One region of the Paenibacillus sp. NRS-1781 genome, then DNA from elsewhere that is predicted to be linked to it. Evidence: riboswitches for the same ligand, from Rfam matches in the RefSeq annotation. Region 1 holds a riboswitch; the other holds the start of a gene.
What was found. Region 1 has a riboswitch for S-adenosylmethionine ahead of metA (homoserine O-acetyltransferase MetA). Riboswitches for the same ligand answer to the same signal wherever they lie in the genome.
Positions count from the first base shown of each region.

Region 1 (15,463 bases):
GTAGTTCCGAGAAGCCATCAAACAGCTCATATTCTAATACCCTTCACTTTCCACCCAAGGGGAGTTTTGTCGAAATCTTGGCGCCTTAGGGGGCAATTCCCGTCGAAGCAGCGAAGCGATCCATTTGAATCTGAAGAAGCGACAGCGTTCGCCTTTGCCATGGAATTCTTACCTCTAAATGTTTTATACAATCCAAAGAATCCCGTGGCAACAGCGATCGTAAGATCAAATGGAGCGCATAGCGTCCTCATCAGCAGAACCGCCCCTCACTAATTCGTCAAATTTCGATAAACTCCGCTCTTCTCCACATATACATATAATTCCGCCAAACGGACAAGCTAACCAGCGTGCAACAAAACATTTAAGGAGGCACAGACCATGCAATCTACGAACATGCAACCTTTGACTGGCAAAGAACTGGAGTACATCGTGGACTCCATTTCCAATGAAGAACTGCTGCTCAAGCAATGTGCGGCAACGGCAGCATCCGTTCAGCATCCTGCCATTCAGCAAGCTTGTCTGCAATTCGCGAGAACTCATGAGAACCACCTAAATCTGCTTTCAAATGCTCTTCAACAGCACCAGCAGATTGCCCCTATGCAACCACAGCAGTAACGATGGATTAACCAACCAAGGAGGTAATATCACGATGTTTTCACAGAACAATACGTCATTTATGCCCGAAGAAGATTTGCTCTATACCATACTTGCCGATATGAAACGCACGGTAGGAGAATATACAACGGCGACAACTGAATCCAATTGTCCGTCTGTGCGTCAGCTTTTCACCGACCTTACGAGCGATACACTGCGTCTGCAAGGTGATTTGTACCGTTTGATGAGTCAAAACAACATGTATTCCACCACGACCAAAGCGCTGCGCACCGATTTGGACAAACAGATTCAGGAAGCCCGAAAAACCCAACAGGAATGCCAGCAGTTCATTCAGCAAAAATCGTCCTCCGCGGGAGTGTATAGCCAGCCTATGCATCAACAGGGCCAGCCTGCTCACCAAAACAACCCTTACTATATGTAAACGGGGCAATCCGCTTTTGAAGCCTATTCTCATAGCAAGCCGTCCGTCTACCGGGTTCACCGGGGCGGGCGGTTTTTCTTTGCAGGTTTAAAGCACGTATTGTATGATGTATAGTAATCTCTTTTGATGGAGGCCTTATGTAGAATGACAGAACTGAATGATTTGAAATTAAAAGTGCTGGAATTGTTAAAAGAAGATGCAAGAAGGACGCCTACTCTGCTTGCTACCTTGCTGGGAGTTGCCGAACAGGATGTATGTACCGCGATTAAAGAGCTTGAAGACCAACATGTGATCGTCAAATACGCCGCTGTGGTCAATTGGGATAAAGTTGACGACGAAAAGGTTACTGCTTTAATTGAGGTGCAAATTACACCGGAGCGGGGAAGAGGATTTGAAGGCATCGCTGAACGGATTTATTTGTATCCACAAGTTAAATCGGTATATCTCATGTCTGGTGCATACGACTTGTTAGTGGAAGTAGAAGGACGCAATCTTCGCGAGGTAGCGAACTTTGTGTCGGAAAAGCTGTCGCCTATTGATTCGGTCCTGTCTACCAAGACCAATTTTACGCTCAAAAAATACAAACAGGACGGAATTATCTTCGAAGATCATCAGGAAGATAATCGTCTGATGATTTCGCCGTAAAGGAAGATCATGATGAATATCAAACCTGAAGCATTGACTGACAGTAACAAAGCCATGAGCTCGTATTTGTCTCCATTGGTGCGCGAGATTCCATCCTCGGGTATTCGTAAGTTTTTTGATCTGGTGGGCGGCAACAAGGATATTATTACTCTGGGGGTAGGCGAACCGGATTTTACAACCCCTTGGCATATGCGTGAAGCCTGCGTCTATTCATTGGAGCGGGGTTTTACCAGCTATACTTCCAACGCAGGGACGCCTGAACTGCGTGAGGCGATTAGTGAATATCTGGATGAGCAATTTGCAGTCCGCTATGATCCAAAAAGTGAAATCATCGTGACGGTGGGCGGCAGTGAAGCGATTGATCTGGCTTTGCGTGCGTTAATTGTACCTGGTGACGAAATTCTCGTTCCTGAGCCATGCTACATTTCGTATTCTCCGATCACTTCGATTGGCGGCGGTGTTCCCGTAGGGATTGAAACCTTCGCCAAGGATGAATTCAAGCTGACAGCAGAGGCGCTGGAGGCTAAAATCACACCTAAATCCAAAGTGCTGATTTTATGCTATCCGAGCAATCCAACCGGAGCGACCATGACCTATGAGGACTGGCTTCCGATTGCGAAAGTTGTAGAAAAGCATGATTTGATCGTCATTTCTGATGAAATTTATGCAGAATTGAACTATGGTGAGAAGCATGTCAGCTTCGCGGCTATGCCAGGCATGATGGATCGTACCATTCTCGTCAGCGGTTTCTCCAAAGCCTTCGCCATGACGGGCTGGCGTATTGGATATACATGCGGGCACCCTGATTTAATTGCCGCTATGCTTAAAATCCACCAGTATACCGTGATGTGTGCGCCTTCGATGGGTCAGGTTGCGGCTCTTGAGGGTCTACGCAATGGTTTGGGCGAGAAGGATCGCATGGTGGAGGCTTATAATCAGCGTCGCCGTCTGATGGTTGAGGGGTTCCGGGACATTGGTCTGGAATGCCACGAACCGAGAGGGGCTTTTTATGTTTTCCCAAGTATTCAAAGCACAGGGCTGAGCTCGGATGAATTTGCGCAGCGTCTTTTGGCAGAGGCCAAGGTTGCGGCGGTGCCGGGGAACGTATTCGGTTTGGGGGGCGAAGGATACCTTCGTTGCTCATATGCGACCTCTGTGTCTCAACTGACGGAAGCATTGGATCGGATTGGTCAATTTGTAGAAAAATTAAAAAAAGAAGGTTGAAATTATTTTTATGGGTATTTCATAGAGAAAAGTATTTTATTTCTAAATTTATATGCTATAATATAAAATCGAAAGCAGGAAGTTCAATTTTTTCAATTGCAGGAGGAATGCTCATGTCATATGTTGGATATCATTCATCGAGTTCAATAGGATACGACATTTCCCTGGAAGATGAAATTTTGTTCCTGCGCAATGAGATGATGCGGACGTTTCAGGAAGAAAAGTCCTTCACCTCTGATCTTGTCATTGAGATCAGTTGCAAGCTCGATTTGAAAATTAACGAATACATGAAGCTGTACGGTACGGAATGCAAGGTGTAACCGTGTGAAGCCAAGCCGTACGTATAGAGAAGGCCGCAGGGCCTTCTTTTTTTGCGTTCACAACTTATGATATATTAGTGGCATGGAAGAGAGGGGCGTACATATGAGAGCAGGGCTGAAAAGGCTGTCGCCATGGATCATCGGAATGCTGGCACTCGTGCTGTTGGCGGGATGCGGGGGGCGTGACAAGGACAGTTTCACCATTTTTATCATGGATAAGCAAGGGGATGCTTCAATTATTCGCGATGAGTTGGCGCAAAAGCTTAAGGATAAACTGGGCGAACAGGCTCCAACCATCGAGATTGCAGTTAGCCCATTGTATAACCAGCAGAAACTGGTCGTTGAATATGCGGCCGGGGAAAACGATCTGTTTATTTTGCCAGAAGAGGATATGAAGTTGTATGGACAGAATGGTTCGAATTTGCCCTTAGACGATGCTTTTGACAAGAAAACGTATGCTCGGGGTGTATTCGAGGGCGGCGTATTTAAGGAGAAGGAGCAGGGGGAAAAAGGAACAGATATGATCAAGGAAACTCATTTGTTCGGGATTCCGGTGGAGCAGATGAAGATGTTCAAGGATGTAAAATATAACTCCAAAACATTATTTGCTACCGTGCCACCGCGTACGAGTAATAAGGAAGAAGCCATTAAGGTATTAAAAGCACTGACGGAATGATAGAGGGGATGAGATACCATGGGGATTTATACAAGAACAGGTGATGAGGGACAAACCTCGGTGATCGGCGGTCGGGTGGCCAAGGATGATGACCGTGTGGAGGCATACGGTACGATTGACGAACTGAACAGCTTTGTAGGACAAGCGATCAGCTTTGCCGAAGGAGAAAAGTTTGCAGATATTCGGGTCCAATTGGAGGAAGTACAGCAGGAACTGTTTGATTGCGGCTCGGATTTGGCGTTTGTCAAAATCAACGAAAGCAAATACAAGGTGAAGGATGAACTGGCAGAGCGGCTTGAAGGCTGGATTGATGCATGTCAGGAGGAAAATCCGAAGGTCGAGCGTTTTATTATTCCGGGTGGTAGTACGTTGTCCTCAGCACTTCATGTTTGCCGTACGGTTTGCCGCCGAGCGGAACGTCGTGCGGTCACACTGGGTAAGCATACGGAGATCAATCCTGCGGTACGTCGGTATTTGAACCGTCTGTCCGATTATTTCTTCGTCGTGGCCCGCACCGCGAATGTACGTCAAGGGGTGCCGGATGTCGAATATGTGCGCAGCAAAAAAGTGTTCCGCAAATAAGGAGGCAACCGGGATTTTGTGATGAGCTTGTACTATGAACCTATCGTGTATACGATCCCTCCTGAGGAGGAGGGAATGCTGTTGAAGACCATTTTGCAAAAACGTATGAATGTTTCACGCAAGCTGATATCCAGACTCAAGCTGACGGAACAAGGTATTATGCTGAACGGAGCACGAGTGTATATCAGTGTTAAGGTACAGTCCGGGGATCGGGTGGAAATTCGTATGGAGCGCGAGCGTTCCGATGATATTTTGCCTGAACCGATTCCTTTTGACATTTTGTTTGAGGATGAGCATGTATTGGTTGTCAACAAGGCGGCGGGTATGATTGTCCATCCGACTCACGGCCATTACACGGGAACACTGGCTAATGGGGTTGTGCATTATTGGCAGGCTAAAGGTGAGCTATTCCGGTTTCGCCCCGTTCATCGTCTGGATCAGGAGACGACTGGCGTTCTTGTGGTGGCTAAAAATCCATATGTACACCAGCATATTTCCGAGCAAATGATTATGGGAACGGTGGATAAGCGTTACACTGCCCTGGTGCACGGTTGCCCTGACCCACAGGCAGGCAGGGTGGATGGGCCAATTGACCGTAATCCGGATGATCCACATTTGCGCATGGTGACCCCTGATGGTTATCCGGCCCTTACACTGTATAAGCTGGAGGAAGCCTGGAATGAGGGGAGCCGCATCGGGATCAAGCTGGAATCCGGGCGTACGCACCAAATCCGGGTACACATGACTTCTATCGGATGTCCGTTGATCGGAGATAAAATGTACCGAAATACGCCTGCTGACGCTGCGCAACGTGAGCGTTATGATCAGCTGGATGCCCAGATGCCCCGACAGGCATTGCATGCCTCAGAGCTGTCCTTGGTGCATCCTGTGACCGGAGAGCAGTTGACGTTTTGCGCCCCATTGCCGGACGATATGGCCCAGTTGCAGGATCTGTTAAGAAATCAAAATGGAGGGTTAACATAACGATGAGCCAGTTGAAAGTATACCAGTACTCCAAATGCAGCACTTGCCGCAATGCAGTGAAATGGCTGCAAAGCAAGGAACATGAAACGGAATTGATTCCTATTTTTGAACAACCTCCCGGCCCGGAGGAATTAGCTGATTTAATCAGCATAAGTGGACTGGAGCTGAAAAAGTTTTTCAATACGAGCGGTGAGGTTTATAAGGAGCTAAAGCTAAAGGACAAGCTGGCAGACATGAGCCGTGAAGAGCAAATCTCGCTTTTATCCTCGAATGGAAGATTGATCAAGCGCCCGATTGTAACAGACGGGAACAAAGTAACGGTAGGCTTCAAAGTGGAAACATTTGAGGAAGCATGGGGCGCTCAATAACGTCCAATTCGACTCCGCGATATGTTATACTGTTGGGGTTAAATAATAATATCATGAATGGGAGCAATACAATCTGTGACACAACGTAAAGAACAATCCATAATGCTGGTTGACGGCATGGCTCTGTTATTCCGCGCTTATTATGCAACTGCTGCAAACGGTTATATAAGGCGTACAAAGGCCGGAGTGCCAACGAACGCCATATATGGTTTTATTCGATATTTTTGGGATGCGGTACAAACCTATAATCCGACGCATGTCGTATGCTGCTGGGATATGGGAGGAACGACGTTCCGCGGGGAACATTTTGCTGCGTACAAGGGCAATCGGGCTGACGCGCCAGATGATTTGATTCCTCAATTTACATTGATCCGTGAAGTGACGGACAGCCTCGGCATTCCTAACATTGGAGCGGCAGGTTTTGAAGCGGATGATTGTATCGGTACGCTGGCACGCCTTTATACGCAGACTGAGGACATGGATGTAATGATTCTCTCCGGAGATCATGATTTACTCCAATTGGTGGATGAGCGGACACGGGTCATTATCATGAAAAAAGGCCACGGCAATTATATGGTGTATACCCCGGAAACGCTGCTGTCTGAAAAAGGACTCAAACCTCGCCAAGTCGTGGACCTCAAGGGCCTAATGGGGGATGCAAGCGACAATTACCCGGGAGTACGAGGCATTGGTGAAAAGACGGCACTCAAGCTGGTACAGGAATATGACTCCATTGAAGGTATTCTGGAGAATCTGGATCAATTGACGCCGGCGGTGCGCAAAAAGATTGAGAGTGATCTGGATATGCTGCATTTGTCACGTAAGTTGGCTGAAATTCACTGTGGTGTACCTGTAGCATGCGAACTGGACAGCTGTCTGCTGACACTGGATCATGTGCAAATTGTAGACAAGTTTGAGGAGCTTGAAATGAAAAGCTTGTGTACGTTAATGGGTGTGGCAACTGGATCATAACGAAGCCAGTTTGGCTTCACAGGTACAACCCGGAGCTCGCATTACACATATGAGGATGCTGGCGCTTTGTGCGTTAGTGTCCTTTTAAGGGGATTGACCTTGGACGCGTTTCAGGCGAATATAGGGTAGAGAGAACCGGATCATGACTGAGAGGGGACAACAGCAGCTATGACAGTATTGGGAGCAATTGAGGCAGGTGGTACCAAATTTGTATGTGGAATTGGCAACGAACAGGGAGAGGTGCTGGAACGCGCGAGCTTTCCTACAGCCACGCCAGCAGAAACGATGGCGAATGTCGTTGCATTTTTTGAAGGGAAGGGTATTGAAGCGCTGGGCGTAGGGTCGTTCGGGCCGATTGATCCTATCGAAGGCAGTGATACATATGGCTATATTACAACAACGCCAAAGCCGCATTGGGGCAATTATAACCTGATTGGCAAACTGAAAGAGCATTTTGACGTACCTATGGGATTTGACACGGATGTGAACGGTGCAGCATTGGGCGAATCCATTTGGGGGACGGCTAAGGGACTGGATAGCTGTCTCTATATTACGATAGGTACAGGTATCGGAGCGGGTGCTTTGGTCGGTGGAAAGCTGATTCATGGATTGTCACATCCTGAAATGGGCCACATCCTGGTGCGTCGTCATCCAAAAGATACTTATGAAGGGACATGTCCTTATCACGGAGATTGTGTGGAAGGATTAGCAGCAGGTCCTGCACTTGAAAAAAGATGGAAGGTCAAAGGACATGAGCTTTCTGTGGATCACCCGGCTTGGGAGATGGAAGCTTATTATCTGGCACAGGCTTTGATGAGCTATGTATTGATTCTTTCACCGCAAAAAATTATTATGGGCGGTGGAGTGATGAAGCAGGAGCAGCTGTTCTCACTCGTTCGCGCCGAGCTTCAAAAACTGTTGCACGGATACGTACAGCATCCGAGTCTGACTACAGAAATTGATCAATATATCGTGGCCCCAGGCTTGGGAGACAATGCCGGATTGTGCGGTGCTCTTGCCTTGGCAAAGGAAAAGCTGAACAAATGAAAATTTCGGGTTGACGGCGATACGAGGTACGGTTATCATATAGGCAACAGCATAGTACGGCTCAAAAAGGGAAGCACCTTTCTTGCAAATACGCGAGATAGGTGCTTTTTTGCGTTTGGCGTTGTACCGGACTGTAACCCAATTATAAGCATGGAGGAAAAAAGCATGGAAATCGTATTTTTAAACCGCTTGTCCAAACGGAATGAACAGGGCCATGAGCTATTTGCCCAGGTATGGATTGGACAACATGATGGGGTATGGAGTGCAGGATGGAGCACACAACACAGCTTGGATGAAAGTACAGATGATCTTTGGTACGAGGGTAGCTTGTGGCAGGAGTTGCTGCATGTATACCGCCATGAGCTGGCGCTGAAGATGGCAGAGGGCTACAGACCCTTAATCCATGGTGTTTTTCATGAGCAGGAAGGGGCAGGAGCAACAGGACGTGGACAAACATTACAAAAGCTGTATTGCTATAGTGATTTGTTTCCGCGTGATGATGTGTATGAGCAATTGACGATGTGGAGGCGGCAAAAGGCGGCTGCCGAGCGAAAGGCACCTTATTTTATTGCCACCAATCGTCTGCTCCGGTTGATTAGCGTATATCTTCCCCATACCGAGGAGGAGTTGCTGGAGCTACCAGGGATGGGGCAGGGTAAAATATCTCAATATGGGCCAGAGCTGCTGGCTATTACGACACAAAATGACCGGACTACGCCATTTCCGCTAAATTGGGTAACAGAGACGCTGGATGAGGAAGTTTTCTTATCATGGCTTTACAAGCAAAAAGAGAACCAATATAAGCAGGAACTGAATAAATTCAGTCTGACAAAAACCATTATTGAAGGTATTTCAGACGGTCTTACATTGGAGCATATTGGACTGAAGGCGGGGTTACATCGTAGAGAAATGATTGAAGCAGTAGAGCATTTGGATCGAGATGGAATCGATATGGAAAAACTGATCCGTCAGGAATTAGTGAACGTATCTGAAGAAGAGCAGATGGCGATCTGGTCTGCGTATGAAGAACTGGGGGATACGCTGCTCAAGCCCGTCATGCTGCGGGTATATGGTGAGGAACAGGCTGCGGAAACGGGACTGGATCAAGTTTATGAGCGGCTGCGTCTGATTCGTATCCGTTTTCGCCATCAGGTAGCATCAAATCGACATGCGGGATAACATAGCGAAAATATAAAAATAACCACACAAAAAAAGCGGCAGCTATATCCTGTGAGGATACGGCTACCGCTGATTCTTTTCAAACCCAATCCTTCTTGCGGAAAATACAAAACATGCTGACACCCAGCGTCACCATAATACCAATGACGACAAAATAACCATAACGTGTATGAAGCTCAGGCATATTATCAAAGTTCATACCATAAATTCCGGTAATCACCGTCAACGGCATAAACACGGTTGTAATCGCTGTAAACACGCGCATGATTTCATTCGCACGGTTAGCGATACTGGATTGATAAGCTTCTCGAAGGTTACCCATTAGATCGCGGTAAGTTTCGAAAGTCTCCGAAATTTTCACGGCATTTTCATAAATATCGCTGAAATATTTTTGCAATTGATCGTCAATCAGTCGTAAATCCCGTTTGTTCAACGTATTGATGACTTCTTTTTGTGGACCAAGCACTTTTTTTAGCCACAGAATCTCACTGCGTAAGCCGATAATTTCATTCAAATGCGATTTTTTCGTATGCATCAAAATGTCTTCTTCCAGCTTTTCAATGCGAACCTCAATCCGGTCACCAACCAGAAAATAGTTGTCAACGATCAAGTCGATCAACAGATACATAAAACGGTCAGGCTGGCTGACCTCCTGCTCCCATAGCATAGGCTTGAGGGTGCGTAGCTCATTGATTTTCTGCTTTGTCACCGTAATGATAAAATGGCGGCCCAGGAAAATGTTCAAAGCACGTAAAAATATTTCTTCATCATCAAAACGAATACTGTTTACAACGATAAAATAATGGCTTTCGTAAATTTCAATCTTCGGACGCTGCTCTTCTTCACTCAAACAGTCCTCTACCGCGAGATCATGCATGGAGAACAAAGGCTGGAGCACTGCCAGATCATCAACATCGGCATCAATCCAATAAAAGCCTTCTGTTGGCGGAGTAAGCGCCATTTCAATTTCTTCGACAGGGGTAAAAACCCCGTTGTTTACCAAACGGATTTTCATATATGTCACTCCTTATGCTCCGTCGTAACGGAAAATACGTGTACCTAAAAGCATAAGGAATGACTCAGTTAGCCAGTTAGCCGGAGCGGTTAAGCGGATCCCCATCAAAAGCAAGAGGCTTTTGGAGCATGCAGAGCCTGGCGTCCCGTCTTTCGGCAAGCTGAAGTCATTCCTATGCTGTTGTTCAGGGATCGCCGCCTATTCGGACTCGGGTCGCCTTCCATTCCGGATTCACCTCACACATGTTCTTTTTTAGGTTGCCACAGGATCGCAGAAAGCACTCTAAATCTGCACCACTGCTTTAAATTTTCGCCTATAGCACTTGTATAGTATAACGCTCGGCCTACAGCCTTTCAAGCGCAAAATCATGGGCTAAACAACACGAGTGACAAGAGCTTCGACGATAGGGTAATGTATGATTTAACATATGGAAATATTAGACGAAGTGTGAATGCAGGGGTGAAAAATTACAAGTCTCATCTTGACGAAGCCCATCGGATGCATTAAAGTGAACAACAAGAACTTTTTATGAACCCAAATTGAATATAGCGAAATCTTATCAAGAGCAGGTGGAGGGACTAGCCCGATGATACCCGGCAACCGGCGATTTTAATCGCACGGTGCTAATTCTTGCAGGACGCGCGCTTTTTACAAAGAGCGATGCCCTGACAGATGAGAGAGGCGCATATGGATACAAATATGACCTTTCTCGTAACCGAGGAAGGTCTTTTTATTATATGCCCGGCATCTCAACATGACGATTTTCGCAAAAAACTTCACCGAACAAGGAGTGAATTTACATGCCGATTAAAATTCCGGATACACTACCTGCCAAGGAAGTGCTGGAGGGCGAAAATATTTTCGTAATGGATGAAAGCCTTGCTTATCATCAGGATATTCGTCCGTTGCGTATCGCCATTTTGAATTTGATGCCTACCAAAGAGACAACGGAAACCCAACTGTTGCGTCTGGTCGGCAATACTCCGCTTCAAGTGGACGTTACGCTGGTGCACATGAAGTCACATGTATCTAAAAATACATCGCAGGAATATTTGAACATGTTTTATAAAACCTTTGACGAGATCAGAAACAGCCGCTTTGACGGTATGGTTGTTACTGGAGCACCCGTTGAACAGCTTGAGTTTGAAGATGTGAACTACTGGGAGGAAATCCGGCAAATTTTTGAATGGACGAAAACGAATGTAACTTCGACCATGCATATCTGTTGGGCCTCACAGGCGGGTCTGTACCATCATTTCGATGTTCCTAAATACGGACTTGATTACAAATGCTTTGGCGTGTTTTCACATAGCGTTATTAAACCTAAAGTGAAGTTGCTACGCGGTTTTGATGAAATGTTTTATGCACCTCATTCCCGGCATACAGAGGTTCGGCGCGAAGATATCGAGCATATCGCCGAACTGGAGCTTTTATCCGAATCTGAGGAAGCCGGAGTGTATTTGGTAGCTACGCGTGATGGCAAACAAATCTTTGTGACTGGACATTCCGAATACGATCCACTTTCTCTGAAATGGGAATATGATCGTGATGTCGCCAAAGGGATGGATATTGAAGTACCGAAAAATTATTTTCCCAACAATGACCCTGAGCGTACACCGCCCTCAACCTGGCGTGCGCATGCCAATTTATTATTTTCAAATTGGCTCAACTACTATGTATACCAAGAAACTCCTTTTGATATCGGGCCCCAGATTTAAAATGGGGCTTAACGTTTATATCTACGCAGTACCACCTTGCAGCAGCGCAGCAGTATAGATATGATAATCCAATTTTGCGGCATATGTTATGCACCTATTGTGGAAATGAACAGGAGGATTCATATGAGTGAGAAACAGTGGAAAATCGAAAGCAGATTAGCACAAATTGGTTCAATCGAAGAGCCGGTAACCGGAGCGGTGAATTTTCCGATTTATCAATCTACGGCGTTTCGCCATCCCCGTTTGGGTCAAAGCACAGGATTTGATTACATTCGGACGATCAATCCGACACGCAAGGTGCTGGAGGAGGCGTCCGCTACACTGGAATCCGGTGATGCAGGCTTTGCATGCAGTTCAGGTATGGCGGCGCTGCAAACGGTATTTGCCCTGTTTGGACAAGGGGATCATCTGATTGTATCGCTGGATCTGTATGGAGGCACGTATCGTTTGCTGGAACGTATTTTATCCAGATTCGGCGTGACGGCGAGTTATGTGGATACGAACGATCTTGAAGCCATCGAGCAGTCATGTCGACCGAATACCAAAGCGGTATTCATTGAAACGCCTACGAATCCATTAATGATGATTACGGATATTCGGGCTGTAGCCGAATGGGCGTCACAACGTCAGCTGCTTACCATTGTAGATAATACGCTGTTAACACCGTATTTCCAGCGTCCTTTGGAGCTGGGTGCCGATATTGTGGTACATAGCGCAACCAAGTATCTGGGCGGACACAATGATGTGCTGGCAGGCTTGATCGTAACCAAGGGTAAGGAGCTATCAGCCGAAATTTCCTTCCTGCACAATTCCATTGGTGCTGTACTTTCTCCGAGCGATAGCTACCAGTTGATGAAGGGCATGAAAACATTGGCGCTGCGTATGGATCGGCATGAGCACAATGCGACGGTGCTGGCCAATTATCTGCTGACGCATCCGGCGGTGGCTGAGGTGTTTTATCCGGGACTTGAGGGTCATCCAGGGCGTGAGATTCAAAACAAACAATCCAGCGGCAACACAGGTATTTTCTCTTTTAAAGTAAAAGATGCCCGTTATGTGGAGCCCTTGCTTCGAAACATTAAGCTTATTGCTTTTGCAGAAAGTCTGGGCGGTGTGGAATCGTTAATGACTTATCCTGCTGTACAGACACATGCTGATATACCGGCTGAGATTCGGGATGCAGTGGGAGTAGATGATCGGTTGCTGCGCTTCTCCGTCGGCATTGAGCATACGGATGATTTAATTGAAGATTTGCATTCAGCGTTGGAGGCGGCGCGCCAGGAAATTGAAGGAGGACAACAGCAATGATTGAGGACGTACGGAAAATCGGGCAAGAGTCGGAAAAAGAACGGAAATTCGCTACCAAGCTGCTACATTTTGGCTCTGAAATCGATAGTGTTACGGGTGCATCGAGCGTACCGATTTATCAGGCGTCCACCTTTCACCATCACGATATTTTCAATCCTCCGCTGCATGACTACAGCCGTTCCGGCAACCCGACACGGCAAGCTTTGGAGGACTATATCGCCTTACTGGAAGGCGGGGCCAGAGGGTTTGCCTTTGCATCAGGCATGGCGGCAATATCCAGTACGTTTATGCTGTTGTCCGCAGGGGATCATGTCATTGTTTCGGAGGATGTATATGGGGGGACCTACCGTCTGCTGACTTCGATTTTAAAACGGATGAATATTGAAACCACCTTCGTCGATATGACAGACATCAGCCTTGTGAAAGAAGCATTGCAGGAAAATACGAAGGCAGTGTACATGGAGACTCCGTCCAATCCAACCCTCAAAATCACCGATGTGGCAGGGGTAACAGCTTGGGCACAGGATAAAGGACTGCTGACACTGCTGGATAACACCTTTATGACGCCATATTATCAACGTCCAATTGAGCAGGGTGTCGATATCGTGTTGCACAGTGCAACCAAATTTCTCGGCGGCCATAGCGATGTATTGGCAGGTCTTGCGGTAGCACGTACGGAGTCGTTGGGCAGACAAATCAAGCAGCTTCAAAATGGGCTTGGAACCGTATTGGCCCCACAGGAGTCGTGGTTGCTTATGCGCGGGATGAAGACACTGGAAGCGCGTATGGCTCACAGCGAAAAGAGTGCAGCGAAGCTGGCCAATTGGCTGAACGAGCGAAGTGACATTGAGGCGGTATACTATCCGGGTCTGGAAAATCATCCGGGGCGTGCCGTACATGAGAGCCAATCCAGTGGATACGGAGCGGTGATCTCGTTTGATGTAGGTTCCGGTGAGCGTGCAAAAGAGGTACTCAATCGCATACAAATTCCGATTGTGGCGGTAAGTCTGGGCGCTGTGGAAAGTATCTTGTCGTATCCGGCGATGATGTCACATGCTGCAATGCCGCATAGTGTACGTCTGGAGCGTGGAATCACGGACGGTCTGCTACGTTTCTCCGTAGGTCTGGAGGATATTGATGATCTGATCAGTGATCTGAATGAGGCTCTTCGCTAAAACAAAAACACAGCAACATAAACATAAAATCTAAATAAGCAGCAAGCTTCTGTGTAGTGGGAAGCTTGCTGCTTTGTGTAGGACGACATGGCGGAGGACAATATGAACGGTGTTGCACAACCCCATTTTCCATTTCCATGAGACAATGTACCGTAGAATTATAGCTTGTTCGTCGCATCATCCCCTGGGTAGAAAGCAGAAAGAAACGGGAATAAGTATGGTTCCTTACCTAAAGATATGTTAGTATTATCATTAGGTTTTACTATGCTATATAGCACAGACAAATACAAAGCCAGTCATGAACACATATAATACGACAGGGTTCGAACGCAGGTTTGTGAAATCATTCTCGTTCATAAGTCCTGTCTTTCATTTCGTCCCCCTGTGAAAGCGAAGGAGGATACACCATGAGTGTAATCGACCATATTTTAGATAAAGCCCTGCGCAGCGAACGCCTGAATTTAGAGGACACCGTTGCTTTGTTCGAGTCGGACGAGGTAGAAAAGATTGGTCACGCGGCGAACAAAGTGATGAACCGTATGCATCCTAATCCGATCAAAACCTTTGTCATCGGACGAAATATTAACTATACGAACGTCTGTGACGTATACTGCCGCTTTTGCGCTTTTTACCGCAGACCGGGTTCAGATGAAGGCTATGTCCTCCCCGATGAAGTGATTTTCCAGAAAATCAAGGAAACGCAGGATGTAGGCGGCACCGAAATTCTGATGCAAGGCGGTGTGAATCCTAATCTGCCGTTCAGTTATTATACCGATTTGCTCAAAGCGATCAAGGATCGTTTTCCCGATATTACGATGCACTCCTTCTCGCCGGCTGAAATTCATAAGATGAAGGAAAAATCCGGCTTGTCCATGGAAGATACGATTCGAGCCATTCATGAAGCCGGATTGGATTCCCTGCCAGGCGGGGGCGGAGAAATTTTGGATGACCGCACACGCCGCAAAATCAGCCGTCTCAAAGGCTCTTGGCGGGATTGGATGGACGTGATGCAGACCGCTCACAAGGTGGGTATGAACACGACTGCCACGATGGTTATCGGCTTTGGCGAGTTGATGGAGGAGCGTGCGCTGCATTTATTGCGTGTTCGTGATGCCCAGGACGAATGCATTGCAAACAAATATGATTCCGAAGGCTTCCTGGCCTTTATTCCATGGACCTTCCAACCGGATAATACGAACCTGAAAAAGGAACGC
Region 1 covers NZ_JBITPI010000033.1:67,758-83,220, forward strand. The annotation lists gene ACIFO6_RS12490 (hypothetical protein) at 379-615, shown strand; gene ACIFO6_RS12495 (spore coat protein) at 650-1,036, shown strand; gene ACIFO6_RS12500 (Lrp/AsnC family transcriptional regulator) at 1,181-1,681, shown strand; gene ACIFO6_RS12505 (aminotransferase class I/II-fold pyridoxal phosphate-dependent enzyme) at 1,694-2,905, shown strand; gene ACIFO6_RS12510 (aspartyl-phosphate phosphatase Spo0E family protein) at 3,019-3,225, shown strand; gene ACIFO6_RS12515 (hypothetical protein) at 3,329-3,901, shown strand; gene ACIFO6_RS12520 (cob(I)yrinic acid a,c-diamide adenosyltransferase) at 3,920-4,483, shown strand; gene ACIFO6_RS12525 (RluA family pseudouridine synthase) at 4,505-5,467, shown strand; gene ACIFO6_RS12530 (arsenate reductase family protein) at 5,470-5,835, shown strand; gene ACIFO6_RS12535 (5'-3' exonuclease) at 5,911-6,807, shown strand; gene ACIFO6_RS12540 (ROK family protein) at 6,976-7,854, shown strand; gene ACIFO6_RS12545 (HRDC domain-containing protein) at 8,020-9,033, shown strand; gene corA (magnesium/cobalt transporter CorA) at 9,113-10,048, opposite strand; SAM riboswitch class I at 10,602-10,727, shown strand; gene metA (homoserine O-acetyltransferase MetA) at 10,849-11,766, shown strand; gene ACIFO6_RS12560 (PLP-dependent transferase) at 11,890-13,074, shown strand; gene ACIFO6_RS12565 (trans-sulfuration enzyme family protein) at 13,071-14,249, shown strand; gene mqnC (cyclic dehypoxanthinyl futalosine synthase) at 14,657-15,463, shown strand, end outside.

Region 2 (15,463 bases), on a different contig from region 1:
GGTGCTCAAGTCATGGAATGTCCTTCCCTTACGGGCTAAAAGACCTGTTTTTCTGTTCGTTTGTATTGAACACCTGTGAGGTGAGGTTTATAATAGGTGAAGAGTGAGTAAAAGAAACTGTCGGAAATTTGTCATTTCATAGGCAATGATCTGAGACATTCATCATTGTAGCTTGGTATTGTAACATTTTTCACATATCATATATTATATATCCGCGCTGCCGGATTCGTACCGACGGAACGGGACATCCTGTGTGCATCAAGCGCTTGTGCCGCTTATAGGGCGGACAGCCTCGCACAGAGCAACTTGAAGGAGGAATATAGGCATGTCCACATTAGTTACACCCTTTACAGACCGCAGAATGGCAGAGATTGTAGAAAAGGTACAGAACGGCATTCGTTTGAACCTTGAAGATGGTATATATTTGTACGAAACTGAGGATATTCTCACACTGGGTCAGTTAGCTAACGAAGCGAATTTACGCAAGAACGGAAAAAAGGTATATTTTATTGAGAATATGAGCCTGTACTTCACCAATGTATGCGAAGCTCGCTGCGCATTCTGTAATTTCCGCAAGGATCAGGGGGAAGACGGCTCTTATACGTTGTCCGGGCAGGAAATGATTGATTATGTTGAGCAGCATATCCATCCGGGGGTCAGAGAATTCCATATCGTCGGCGGTCATAATAATCATGTACCTTTCCAATACTATGTAGACTCATTGAAGGCGTTAAATGAAAAGTACCCCAACGTTACACTTAAAGCTTATACTGCGGCGGAAATTGACTTTTTCACACGTATTAGTGGCTTGAGTATCAAAGAAGTGCTTCAGGAGCTGCAAAAGGCAGGGCTTCAAACCTTGACCGGCGGTGGCGCAGAGATTTTATCAGATGAGTATCGCCAAAAAATGCGTGTCACCAAAGCGAATGTAGATCGCTATCTTGAGGTTCATCGCACGGCTCACAATCTCGGCATGAGAACCCATACGACAATGCTGTACGGTTCGGTTGAATCCTACGAGGATCGTATTGAACATATGCTGCAAATTCGGGCATTGCAGGACGAAACGAACGGATTTATGGTATTTATTCCACTGTCCATGCAGCCGAAAAGCAAAAATGCCAACATCATGCGCCGCAACTCTGCTTACGAGGATCTCAAAACCATTGCGATCAGCCGCCTGATGCTGGACAATATCGACCATGTCAAAGCTTACTTCATTAATATTGGCCCGCAATTGACGCAGGTTGCTCTGACCTTTGGCGCATCGGACGTCCATGGCACGATTGTGCGCGAGCAAATTAGCCATGCCGCAGGTGCACTGACCCCGGCCGGATTGACCCGTAAAGAGCTGATCTGGCTGGTCAAAGGTGCCGGACGCATCCCGGTTGAACGGGACACCTTCTATAACGAAATCGAAGTTTTCGAATAAAAGCCATATCGGATTCGTATTTTCCCGCGTGCATTTCATCCCCATACCTCACATCATGCAGCATCAAGCTGCCTCGGAATTCTCTGGTCTGCCTGTTGGCGGGCCGGGAACCCGGGTTTTATAACAACAAAAAACTTGTGTCTGATCGGAAACATTGAATTTGCATGTCGCCGGGATAAGACATAATTTGAAGGCGAACAAGGTTTCCTGATGAGGCACCAGACCATTTGCCGGGGACACGGCAGCGAAAGGACGGCGGGTTTTGATGAAAAATTTCGTTATTCTGGGAGGCGGCTACGGTGGCCTTACCATTGCCAAGGAATTACTGAATAAACATATTCCCGACAATATTCAAGTCATTTTAGTGGATCGAATGCCCTTTCAGGGATTGAAAACAGAATACTACGCCCTCGCAGCGGGTACGGTATCTGATTTTGATTTACGTGTGCATTTTCCCGATGAACAACGACTCATTCGCAAATACGGAGAAGTCACCTCGATGGATTTGGAAAATAAAATCGTACATTTTCAGGACGACGAGCCTTTGCCGTATGAACAGCTTGTGATTGCACTGGGCTGTACCGACCGTTTTCATAATACACCGGGAGCTGAAGAGCATAGCTGTACCATCCAGTCCTTTAACAATACACGTCAAACGTATCTGCGCTTGAATGAAATCAAGCCTTACGGACATGTGCATATTGTAGGTGGCGGTCTGAGCGGTGTAGAGATTGCGGCGGAATTACGCGAAAGCCGCACAGATTTGAATATTACCATTATGGACCGGGGTGAGCGGGTGCTGTCGGCATTCCCGCAGCGTTTGTCTGCCTATGTACATGCCTGGTTTAAGGAGCATCAAGTCGATGCATTGAATCATGTTGGGGTTTCCCGCATTGAGCCGGGCGCTATTTACAATCATGATGAAGAAATTGTGACGGATGCGGTTGTATGGACTGCCGGGATTCAGCCTGTGAAAATCGTGCAGGATTTAGCTGTGCCCAAAGACCCTCAGGGCCGCATTGTGCTAAATGAATATTACCAAATTCCAGATCATACCGAGGTATATGTAGTTGGAGACTGTGCCAGCCTCCCCTACTCCCCAAGTGCTCAGGCAGCGGAGGTGCAAGGTGAGCAGATTGCACACATTGTACACGACCTGTGGAAAGGTCACACGCCTCACCCGCATCCTTTGAAGCTGCGTGGCACATTGGGTGCCCTTGGCAAGAAGGCAGGATTCGGCTATGGCTTCATGGGCAGCACCTCGCTGCGTGGTCGTGTACCCCGCCTGCTCAAAAGCGGCGTGCTCTGGAAATCCAAACGCCATTTTGGATAATCTGTCGGTACAACACACAAAGAAGACCTGCTCTGGGAAGCGGGTCTTCTTTGTTTTGAGTATTGTATTCACCGTGCGTATATCCAATACAGAAAGAAGCTGGCTGACGAATGATTATACCTCAGTCATACCTCAGTCGAGATCAAGGTTATCCCACGCCTCGGCTTCTTTGATTTTGTTCATAATCACTTCGTACAGCAGCTCTGCTGAATCGGCAGATACAATCTCACCGTTGACCATCGCATACGGTTCTGCGTTACACTGACCACAATTGCTGAGACAGCCATATTCAATGACGTCGTAATCTGGATTTTGCTCCAGTCTGGACATCAACTCATCGGTGCCAAAATGCATATTGCTAGTGCAAAATTCAATGATGGGTCTTAACATTTTTTCACCTGCTTTGGTCGACGGGCATTTTAATTTGGCCCGCTTTGTAATATAATAAATAAGGTATAGGAAAGGAGTTGAATTCTAATGAGCGAAACACAAAGCATTCCAATGTATGATGAAGTATCCGAAGTATTGGATAAGCTTCGTCCGTTCCTGCAACGCGATGGTGGCGACGTTGAGTTGGTTGATGTAGAAGACGGCATCGTTAAGCTGAAGCTGGTAGGCGCTTGCGGCAGTTGCCCAAGTTCCACAATCACGCTGAAAGCAGGGATTGAACGCGCTCTTCTCGAAGAAGTCGACGGCGTCCAAGAAGTGGTACAAGTATTCTAATGCTTGATGCATAATGATCATGAGAGTCTTGACTTCGATACCGAAGCTCAAGACTCTTTTTTGTGTGACAGGGACTATACTGGATCTTTATCCCTTATATGATTGGCCGAATCGGGTCCAGCCCTCCTGACACATCCATAATGTTGCCTGTGATAAAATCCGAATCCTCATCACATAAATAAGCAATCACACGGGCGATATCCTCTCCACTCCCCGGACGTCCGCGCGGTGTCTCTTTATCCTGCAAGCCGATGACGTCGGCAATTGACTTTTCCTTGTTCGCACCCCGAATATCCCCGGGACAAATCATATTGACCGTGATACCATAAGGAGCTTCCTCCACAGCCAGTGACTTCGTAAAGGACACCAGCCCCACCTTGGCGGCTGCGTACACAGCACGATGTGGCCAAGCCCGTGCTTCTCCAGCATGACCGAAGCCAAAATGAATAATACGTCCCCATTGCCGGTTCCGCATATGAGGTAATACCAGATGATCCAGCAGCATCGTACCCACCAGATTCCCCTGAATCATGGCATGGATCTCAGCTACACTGTAATCCGCAAACAAGCGACGTTCCCGGATGAATGGTCCGGCGTTATTCACCATAATATCTACGCCGCCCAGCCGATCCTGTACTTCGCCGATCAGCCTTGTAATATCTTCCTGAACCGAAATATCTCCTTGCAAAGACAGACAGCGTACTCCCTTGGCTTCAATCACCTGTCTAAGCTCTTCGGCTTCCGTTTGGCTATGCACATAGTTTAGTACAATGTCACAGCCTTCATCAGCCAGACGCAGAGCGGTCATTTTACCTAATCCTTTGGCACTGCCCGTTATAAGCGCGACTTTGTGTCTCAACAGTTTTCCTCCTCTTCACAGAGAACGGTCACCCCCAAGTATAAAATATTTAGGCTTCGCCTACAACTCCAAGCCAAAAGAAACCCCAAATCCTCTTGTCCAAGAGAATTCGGGGTTGGGGCTCTAAGCGTTTTTGGTTCCAGCTTAAAATGCCGGGATAATCGCGCCTTGGTATTTGTCTTCGATGAATTTTTTAGTTTCCGGGGATTGCAGCGCTTTGATCAGCTTTTGAATCGCTTCGGAATCTTTATTATCAGGACGTGCTACCAGAACGTTAGCATATGGAGAATCTTTATCTTCCAATGCCAGTGCATCCTTCGTCGGGTTTAGCTTCGCTTCCAGAGCATAGTTCGTGTTGATCAGAGCAATGTCCACTTCAGGCAACTGACGTGGCAGCATAGCCGCTTCCAGCTCCTTGAATTTCAGGTTTTTTGGGTTTTCTGTAATATCTTTTACTGTAGCTTCAATGTTGCTTGCATCTTTCAGCTTGATCAGACCTTGTTTCTCCAGCAACAGCAATGCACGTCCTCCATTGGTTGCATCGTTAGGAATGGCAACTGTTGCACCATCCGGAATTTCATCAAGCTTTTTATATTTTTGCGAGTAGATACCGAATGGCTCCAGATGAACCGCGCCTACAGATACCAGGTCCATTTTGCGCTCTTTGTTCATAACATCCAGGTATGGTACATGTTGATAGAAGTTAGCATCCAGTTGCTTGTCGAACAATTGTACGTTCGGTTGTACGTAGTCGTTAAACTGAACGACTTGAAGACGAATGCCCTCTTTTTCCAACTGTGGCTTGATCGCTTCCAAAATTTCTGCATGCGGCACAGGAGAAGCGCCAACTTTCAGTTCGACTTCACGTGGTGACCCACCCGTATTTTGGGTCGCATTGTTTGTATCAGATGTCGTGCTTTTCGTGCCGCAAGCAGCCAATACCGCAATTAATGTCAAGCTTAATACGGCCAATATCCATTTTTTCATGTGATTACCCTCCAATGAATTGTGATGTTCAGGATTTAGACACCCTGATCAATAAGGATTTTATATGGTTTCCCTATTTTCGAGTATAATGCCGCACCAGACGGTCTCCCGCCATTTGCAGCAATTGCACCAGTACGATCATCAGTATGACCGCAACGATCATGACAGCCGTTTCATAACGGTAGTATCCGTAGTTGATAGCTAATGTACCCAAACCACCGCCCCCGATCATACCGGACATTGCTGTATAGGATACGAGCGTAACGACGGTAATCGTTAATGCGGCGAGCAGACCCGGCAGGGCCTCACGCAACAGCACCCGCCTAATAATCTGACCTGTAGAGGCGCCCATGGCTTGTGCAGCCTCGATGACACCCTTGTCCACTTCGCGCAATGACGTCTCTACGAGACGGGCAAAGAATGGCGCAGCGCCAATGACCAGCGGTGGAATCGTACCCAGCACCCCGGTAGAGGTGCCAACCAACGACCGCGTAAAAGGAATGAGTGCAACAATCAAAATAATAAACGGTACGGACCGCAAAATGTTTACGATAAAGGAAAGTACAACGTATATCACCTTCATCAGACTCCATGAAGAGCGGCTTGCCAGAAATAATAAAATCCCGAGCGGTAAACCAATAATAAGGGTGAACAACGCAGATGCACCAAGCATCTGGAGTGTCTCTAATGTAGAGTTACCCAGTTCTTCCCAACTCACTTGCGAAAAATCAAGTTCACTCATCGTCCGATCACCTCCACATCAAGTCCCTGACCGGACACTTCGCGCAGCGTGTGCTCAATAGCCTCCTGATTCCCTTCAAAACGGACGATAAGCTGTCCATAGGGTACGTTTTTAATCGTGGAGATGGTTCCCTGCAAGATCGCAAAATCAACCCCAGTGCTACGGACTGTACGTGACAAAATCGCATCATATGTCTTGCTGCCCAAAAATGAAATCCGTACAACATGCGCCGATTCGCCGCCTCCTGCTGCTGCTATGGCTGCTTGCAGCTCCTCGGGATGCTCAGACTCCCGCTGGATAAAGTCCTTGGTTACTTGATGCTGTGGCTTGAGGAATATTTCTGCCACCGGACCTTGCTCCACGATGTCCCCCTGATGAATGACGCCGACACGATCACAGATGCTTTGAATGACATGCATTTCATGCGTAATCAGTACGATGGTCAAATTAAAACGCTGGTTAATGTCTAACAGCAATTTCAGGATGGACCCTGTCGTCTGCGGATCAAGTGCCGAGGTCGCCTCGTCGCACAGCAGTACATGAGGATCACTGGCAAGCGCCCGTGCAATACCAACCCGCTGCTTCTGCCCACCCGAAAGCTGTGACGGATATTTAGCGCTGTGTTCTTCCAGACCGACCAACTCCAGCAACTCACGAACCTTGTGGTCCAGCTTCTGCTTGGGCGTGTTCACCAGACGCAACGGAAAGGCAATATTGTCATATACCGTCGCTGAGGATAATAAATTAAAATGCTGAAAGATCATTCCGATTTTACGACGCTGTTTCTGTAATTGGGATTGGCTTACCATGGCGAGATTCACATCATCTACCCATACCTCGCCCGAGGTCGGACGTTCCAATACATTAATACAGCGGATCAGCGTACTTTTGCCCGCTCCGGAATGACCGATGACTCCAAATATTTCACCACGCTCTATGGAAAGATTCAAACCGGATAGCGCACTGACGCGTCGGCTGCCTTTGCCATAATGCTTGGTTAATTGCTTAAGCTCTATCAACGTGCTGCGACCCCCTTCAATCTTCCTTACCCTTTTAAGCGACGTTCATCTCTATGATGGTACAAAAAGAGCCCCTTTCACAGAATGAAAAGGGCCCCGCTATGCGAACCTTTTCTCATCTGCCAAAATCGCTATAACTCTAGCGGTTTTGTAGGAATTAGCACCATCATGTCCCCTCCCGGTGCGTTACACCGGGAAAGAACGGGTTGCCGGGCTTCATCGGGCCAGTCCCTCCACCTCTCTGGATAAGAAAAATATGTTAAACTCCAGCTTTAGCTGTCCGTTAAGTTTATATTTAAAATCATAATTCAAGCGTTTTTCTGAAACTAGATTTCAGTATAGATAGTTTACATAGCTTTGTCAAAGGATATTTTCTCACATAATTATGGGCGAGCTTCCCGGTTCTCCCATTGTTTCACCGTATAACGAAAGGCAGTTGCCAAGGAACGGATCACCATCTCCAGACCTTGCTTTAAATCCTCCAGATGATGATCCAAATCCTCCAGTTGTATCTTGCCATACAAAGCACGATGCCGTTGCCAGAGATCATCCTGCATTTCCGTATTCATATAGTGTATTTCCGTGTTACGCCGCTTGCGCAGCCGATTAATGGCACTGGTATATGAATCCTTAATATCATTCAGATTGTCGGTCATTATAGGATGCATCTTCAAATACCTGAATTGCCGCAGCACGGTAAAATAAGAATAATGCGGCTTATACTCGCCTGTTTTCAGATCATACAGATCATTAAGCCAATTCCCGAGCTTATCCAAAATGGAAAATACCCTCACAAACCCATCCTTATAAAAGAATACGTACAGCGCGTAATCCGATTTTTCATCAACGCTCATATCCTCGGCATATCCGGCCTTCACTTTCGTTCGGAAAAAGGCGGCAGCATGATGGCTCTGCTCCAGCTCATCCAAAGATGACATCAGGCCGCGTGTCAAAATATCCGCCTTGCGAAAATCATGAGTCGGATCTCCGCTGGCCTGAATATGCCGCTCCAGCACTTTTAGCATGTCTGACATGCTGTTCATTGCATCCAGCAGGATGCCCTTATCCACACGCGGCGGCTCGCCTAGCAGCTTGCGTATCATGCTCACGCCTCCTTTTATGAATGTAAAATCCGGTTGTTGGGTTGGTTAGAGGGCGTCAAGCGAAATAACTCGTCCACCGTTGGTCTACAAGCTTAACAATATCCTCGCGCGGCAGCACTTCATCCGGGTAGCCCGGCTTCATGCGTGCATCCACCACAATCGGCAGCTTGTAGTTCAGATGATGCAAACGCACCTCGCTGTCTGCATACATATCCGTAGCCGGGTTAAATCGCGTAAACACCGTCCACAGGAATGATGCTTGTGAGCGAACGACTTCCTTGGCATCATCTACAATAAAGACAAGCGGCCATTCCTGCTCACCCGCAGCCAAACGCTCCAGCACCCGCGCAGCCAGCTCAGGCTCCTGCTCAAAGGACGCACCGGATACGACGAGACAGCCTCCGCAATACGGCTCAATCTCGCGAATACTCGGCAGGTCGCCTCCTTCATAGGCGCGGGGCAGCTCACGTATAGGCTCACCTACACCCATCAGGATCGCTTTACTGCCATGATTCAGCTTACGGCCCGTGTAATCAAGTGTATCGTGAGACGTATGATTGAAAATAAACAAATCTGTCGCTGGATTAAATCTCTCCAGAATGGTTTCCAGCAGCAGGTTAAAGTCGGATAAATCAATCACCCGATCCGTGAGCATCAGAAATTTGGTTAACGACAATTGGCCCTGTCCCAAAATGGTAAAGCCTGAGACCAGCGCTTCACGGGAATAGCTTTCACGCACAACTGCCGCTGCCAATGCATGTACGCCCGTTTCTGCGTATGCCCACAGCGACTTGACGGAAGGCATCACAAGCGGATAGGCAGGTGACAGCAGACGTTGTAAAAATTCTCCGAGATAGTAATCCTCCTGCCGTGGTTTACCTACAATGGTCGCTGGATAAATGGCATCCTTGCGGTGGTGCATATGCTTGACATGAAATACAGGGAAATCATGCTGCAAGGAGTAGTAGCCAAAATGATCGCCAAACGGCCCTTCCGGGCGACGTTCGTGAGGTGGCACATAGCCACTGATCGCAAATTCGGCCTCTGCCGGAATCCGGTGACCGCCGAGCGGGTCCTCCGTCATCGGCAGCTTGCCGCCCATAATGAGCGAGGCAAGCAGCAGCTCAGGCAGATTTTCCGGTGCCGGAGCAATCGCGGACGCAATCAGGGCTGGTGGCCCGCCGATAATAACGGTTGTCGGCAACGGCTCATTACGCAGCTCAGCTTCATGATAATGAAAGCCGCCGCCCTTATGAATTTGCCAGTGAATCCCGGTCGTCTGATCATCATAAATCTGGATACGATACATGCCCAAATTATGATCCTTGGACTGACCCGGCTTCTCGGTATATACGAGCGGAAGCGTGATAAACGGCCCCCCGTCGTCCTGCCAGCTCGTCACTCTTGGGAGTGGAGCCAGCGGAGCATCCGTACGGCGAACTCCCAATATAGGAGCCTCGCTATGAGATACCGTTTTCAGCCCTACTTTTAGCATGTCCTTAATCAGCCCACGTTCATTCCACAAAGCCTTGGGTGTGGGTGGAAGCAAAGTTTTGGTCGCCCCTACAATCGCATCCATCAATTGCTCCGGGCGAGGGCCAAAGGCCATGTCCACACGACGGTTTGTGCCAAACAGATTGCTGGCTACAGGGAACGGGGTACCTTTTACATTGGTGAACAGCAATGCCGGTCCCTCTTCCTCAATAACTCTCCGATGAATCTCGGCCAGCTCCAAATAAGGATCGACGGGTGCTTCTATAATTTGAAGATTATTTTCTTTACGCAGCGCTTCAATAAATTGACGCAAATTCTGGTAGATCAACTGGACGATTCCTCCTAAGCAAATCAAGCCCTCGAGTAACTCGCGGGCCAGGTTTGTTTCTTATACCGGATTTTGCAAAATCCTTATATGCTATTATACGTGCTTAAGCGCCTCTTGGGCAAAATATCCGTTGCATTCATCACAGCTTCGTTCATCACAAACGAATTGCTTAGGTACGCTGTGTGTGTGTCCGAACGATGTTGCGGTCCGGTGACAATTGCCACACACGGTAGCTCATGTAGCACAAGATGGAGAACAGCGTTGCAATGGCCAGCATGTGTGCCAGTACCACAAACATGTAAATTTCCGGTCTGGTGACGTACAACAGGCTAATGCCAATAACGACCTGAAGCATAATCAATGCCACCGCAACGACACCCAGTACACGAATATCCCGATGATTAGGGTGATAGCGATAAGAATAGTGCCCCACGGCCAAAATGACCACAAACAGCAATCCAGATGTAAGCTGGTGAAGCAACAACGGAGATATGATACCGCCGAGATTTACAACTTTTTGAATGACCGAGTGACTGAGCAGTGCGCCCGAGTATACCGCAATATACGTATAGATCGTCGACAACCATATAAAATTACGATAGCCCCGGTTGACAGGCACGGTGGGCAAACGCGGGTTGAAGCGCGAATCCGCATGCTCCTTCCAGGCTCCCAATGTCATCATAGTCGCGCTGGCAAAGGCGATCAGGGCAAAGCCAAAATGCAGCGCCATGACCGGAGCGGATTGGGAAAAGACCACAGCTAAAGCCCCCATCGCTCCTTGTATAATGACAAATAGTAGCGTCAACAACGAGAACAGCTGCAAATCCTTCCGATGCTTCATATACAGCAGAAAGCCAACAAAAGAGGCGATAGAAAGCAGCCCGGCCATCGTGCTGACGGAGCGGTGAGTAAACTCAATAATGGATGCGACCGTATGTGCCGGAACCAGCTTACCATTACAAAGCGGGAACTCCCGACCGCAACCCAGTCCCGAATCGGTCCGCGTCACGACACCTCCGCCAAAGGTAGCCAAAAACATGACAATACATGTTACGAGTGCAAGCCACTTTAATATTCTAATTTTGTTGTTCAACGAGCTCACCATATCCTTCCAGATAAAATATTTATTATCGTTATATGTTGTGAAATGATCACTTAAAATAATTATAACTGATATATCGTTCCTTGACATACGCGCTTTGTTGACAAAATGTGAACGTGTCCCGTTAGAGAGCCGCCCCCTTTGGAAGGAAGCGGCTCTCTGAAATGCCCTTATGAATACAATTCCCCTCGAAACCCTTATGCCATGCAGAACATCAATTATTTAGCCAAGCTGGCGTGTACTTCCACAGCCCGGTCCAAAAACTGCTCAATTTCCTCACGGGATTTACGCAATCTGTTCACCAGACGCACCAGCTCGCGGCCTTCACTGTAAGCGATAAAGCTGGGAATACCCAGTACATTTTGCTCCTGGCTAACGCTCTCCGCCTGCTCTACATCAATCTCAATGAATGTAAGCTTGTCTGCATATTCCTGTTCCACATCAGGCATGAACGGATCAATGAAATGACAATCCCCACACCAGTCCGCCTTAAACACAGCCACCGTTACGCCAGAAGCGGATATTGCCTTATTAAAGTCTTCATGAGAGACGATCTTTTGCATGGATAATTCCTCCTTGAATTCTGTTTGTATACAAGAGTTTGTGCTCCCTATTGTAACGCCAAGCGGCGCTTTTGCACACTCCCCTATTATTCCCGTATCACCGATTGGAAGCCCTGCCATCGAGACATACTAATCATATAACTTAAGAACACACTTAGAGCATCCCCGTATACTTAACGGGTACGGAGTGTTCTCATCATTGAAAGGAGGTTATCAAGTATGTCTCTCACCGAATGGTTCCATGTGGCATCACGTCAGCTTCATGGTGGGCTAAAGCTGCTCGGTTCCGTACCACGTGCTGCGGAGGAAGCATGGGAAGGCACGCGGGCGGCCTGGACCGAGTCCCGCAAGCTGCGCTATCCGCTACGTGAGCTACCGTGGGATTACCATACTGCACAGGCCGCCATGGATGAAGCCGAGGCGCTGATGCTGGTGAATGGACCTGCATCCCGTCCCTCTTCTCTGAATATGCCCTTATGTGAAACGGACTGCGAGCTGGTCGAGCGGATCAAGAACGATACGGCACAGGAAAATCGTAGCAACATCACCCGTACAGCCGCTTACCTGGAGTGCTATCATGGCTATCCCGAGTTACATTGGGCGCTGCTGGCTCACCTGGTTTCTCGCAATGGTGGCTATAACATGACCGATTTGAAGGGGGGGCTGATCGACAGTCTGTTCGGCGAACAGGAAAAGGAATGGTTATATCGGCTGCTGGAGCGCTGCAATGCCCTTATTTTTCAGGACGCCTACCCGCAGCTGCAACTATACATGCACAGCCGTCATCTGGGCCGAAGCTGCTTCCATTTGCTGCCCCATTTCCATGTATCACCATTCATGAGACCCTTCTGGGAACGTTTCTGGGCTTGGCGGGACAGCTCTCTCTTAAGCGTAGCCCTGATCATCAATGAACAAAACTATATTGAAGGCCGGGTGGTGAAAGATCCGTATTTCCAAAAATTTGTGACGCACAAGCGGGGCTTTTATTTGCACGATTGGCTCCAGTTGAATCAGATCATATTTCCACTCGGACTAAACGGGGGGCTCGCCGGACTTGTAATGGAGCGCTTTGGCCATCTGGATGAACGGATTGGCTTTGGTAAAAGCCTGTATGCCACGCTGTTCGGACACCAGCAGGTACTGGACCAAGTAACAGCATTCGCTACCAGCGTGCCCCACACTGGCTCACGCAGAGACTATTGGCCGGGACTGTTCACTCCGGACAAACAAAAAGCGCTGCGCTCCCCTGAAGAGAGTGCAGCGCTCCTGGCGCATGAATGGCTGCCACAAGGACAACGCCTGTACAGCCCCGAGCTGAACGCCGTCTGGTCGGATACCGCTTATGATCCGATCCCCCGTTACGACTGGTTTCAGGGCGGATCCACGCTTGGGCATCTCAGCGAACCCAAGCGACCGCTGTTATTTGCCATGCGGCATGAGCACCGCCATGGCATCCAAAAAACAGCGATGGCCCATGACGTTCATGCCAGCCTGCGGCCTTTTCACTAAAAAAGCTGGAGGGCTGCCTATACTTCTTTTAGCCTCGTTGCCCTGTAGACTCACGCTGGAGACGCATCAGTGGACGCAGTACCTTTTGCAGCACACGCGGGTAGTTACCCAGCTCGTCCCGACGCAGTACGCGTAGTAGGACCAACAGCACCAGATAGCATACCAGTACAGCCGCCCCGGCAATACAGCATGCGATGAAGAAGGCCACACGTGCAGGCATGATATGAACCAGCAGAATACAAGCCTCATTCACACCATATCCAATGACTCCCGAGAGCACGACTGCGGTCAGAAAGCCTGCCCAGCGACGGCCCATGATGGAGAAGGATACGATGCCTTTAAGCACACGCAAATTCAGTAGCGTAATCACGAGGAAACATAATCCGGTTGCGGCAATGATGCCGTAAATTCCAAGCCAGCCAGCCAACAGCCAGCTCGCCACAAGCTTAACCACGATACCGACTATAACATTAACCATTGAAATACGTGGTTTGCCCATACCGATCAATATGGAGTTGGAGGTCATCATCGTGATCTGGAATATCGTTCCAAGTGTCAGAACAGCGATAATCCCGCTGCCTCCAAGCGAGCTAAACAGTAAACCATTGATGGAATAGGCGGTTACACACAAGGCCAGCACAATCGGCATTCCGGTCAAAATAGAGATCCGCAAGGCCAGCGTCATCTGATTTTGCAAATGCTGTTCATCCTTGCGGGCAAAGGCCGCCGAAATGATCGGAATGAGCGATTGACTGAGCGCGATAGCCAAAATCGGCGGAATCCCCGCCACACTCTGAGCACGTGCTCCCAAATAACCCAACTGGGTGGTCGCCTGTTCCAAGCCGATTTGGACGGACAGCAGTCTAACCACAATCGACGTATCAATAAAGTTAACGGCCGGAACCGTCAAAGAAGACAATACAATTGGAATAGACAGCGTAAAAATGTCTTTGTAAATGCGCATCATCGGCAGTGCGGAGCTTTCCTCCTGGAATTGCTCTTGTCGATCCTGGCGACGCATTTTCACCGTGTAATACAGCATGACTGCCAGTGCGCCAAAGCTTCCCATGACCCCCCCGAAGGATGCCCCGGCCGCAACCTCGCGATCTCCATAACCGAGCTTCAAAATAATAAAAGCGAGTAAAATTGCAGTAGCCACCCGTGCGACTTGCTCCACAATTTGTGAAATACCGCCCGCGGTCATGTTACCGCGCCCTTGGAAGTACCCACGCATCATGGCAATGGCAGGAAACAGCAGCAAGGCTGGTGCCAATGCCTGAATAGCCAAAGCCGACTGCGGAACCCCTGCCACTTTCTCGGCAAAATAAGGCGCACCAAAATATAGCACCACCGTAATGATAATGCCCGCCGCCGCGGCAAACAGCAACGCCGCATGGTACACACGTCGTGCTTCCGAAGGCCGATTCAGCGCGTAGCGTTCTGAGACCATTTTGCTCAACGTGCTTGGAATACCTGCTGTAGCCACCGTGAGCAACATCAAATAAGCATTGTTCGCAATCGTAAACGAGGCGTTCCCCACAGAACCGAGCAGATGCTCTAACGGAACACGTTGCACCAGACCCAGCACTCTCGCCACCAGCGCAGCAGCGGCCAAAATAAGCGTGCCTCTTAGAAATGTTTCTTTATTGGACAAAATGCGTTCCCTTCTTTCTTGCTGTTGACACGCATGCAAAAGCTCCGCAAAGCAGTCATGGCCTGAGCCATCACCGGTGCGGAGCCGCATGTCGATTCTGTCTCTGCAAATCACAAACATAGGATGTTAAGCTAGAACACCCAAATCAAGAATACAAGAATCATGACAAGCTGTAAAATTACTTTCATCACGGTGCTGGTAAACAGCCCTAATACAGAACCAAAGCCCACTTTAATCGCTCGATCCAGCGGGGCCTTGCTCATTAGTTCACCCAGCACAGCGCCAATAAACGGCCCTAAAATCAGACCAAATGCCGGAATCACAAAAGGGCCGATAATAATGCCGATGGTACTAAGGATCGTGGACAGACGCGAGCCGCCAAATCGTTTGACCCCCCACGCAGTGACGGCATAATCTGCAACAAATAGTGCAACTACTATTAGTGTCTGTATGATCCAAAACCATACATTATATGGAGCAAACGAGAAAAACCAGCCGTACACAAAAAATGCAAAATAGATGGCGAGCGCCCCTGGCAATACGGGGTATACCGCCCCGGCCATGCCAACAATGAACAGCGCAACGATAATAATCCAGCCTACAATGTCCATTGGC
Region 2 covers NZ_JBITPI010000011.1:49,126-64,588, reverse strand. The annotation lists gene mqnE (aminofutalosine synthase MqnE) at 326-1,432, shown strand; gene ACIFO6_RS03330 (NAD(P)/FAD-dependent oxidoreductase) at 1,698-2,765, shown strand; gene ACIFO6_RS03325 (YuzB family protein) at 2,898-3,155, opposite strand; gene ACIFO6_RS03320 (NifU family protein) at 3,243-3,488, shown strand; gene ACIFO6_RS03315 (SDR family oxidoreductase) at 3,583-4,347, opposite strand; gene ACIFO6_RS03310 (MetQ/NlpA family ABC transporter substrate-binding protein) at 4,492-5,334, opposite strand; gene ACIFO6_RS03305 (methionine ABC transporter permease) at 5,408-6,076, opposite strand; gene ACIFO6_RS03300 (methionine ABC transporter ATP-binding protein) at 6,073-7,095, opposite strand; SAM riboswitch class I at 7,208-7,347, opposite strand; gene ACIFO6_RS03295 (Cthe_2314 family HEPN domain-containing protein) at 7,479-8,198, opposite strand; gene ACIFO6_RS03290 (UbiD family decarboxylase) at 8,254-10,020, opposite strand; gene ACIFO6_RS03285 (COX15/CtaA family protein) at 10,190-11,122, opposite strand; gene ACIFO6_RS03280 (thioredoxin family protein) at 11,341-11,685, opposite strand; gene ACIFO6_RS03275 (DUF2515 family protein) at 11,905-13,194, shown strand; gene ACIFO6_RS03270 (putative polysaccharide biosynthesis protein) at 13,223-14,848, opposite strand; gene ACIFO6_RS03265 (DUF456 domain-containing protein) at 14,980-15,459, opposite strand.
Region 2: it holds a riboswitch for S-adenosylmethionine, as region 1 does, so the genes downstream of both, ACIFO6_RS03300 (methionine ABC transporter ATP-binding protein) here and metA (homoserine O-acetyltransferase MetA) in region 1, are expected to answer to the same signal.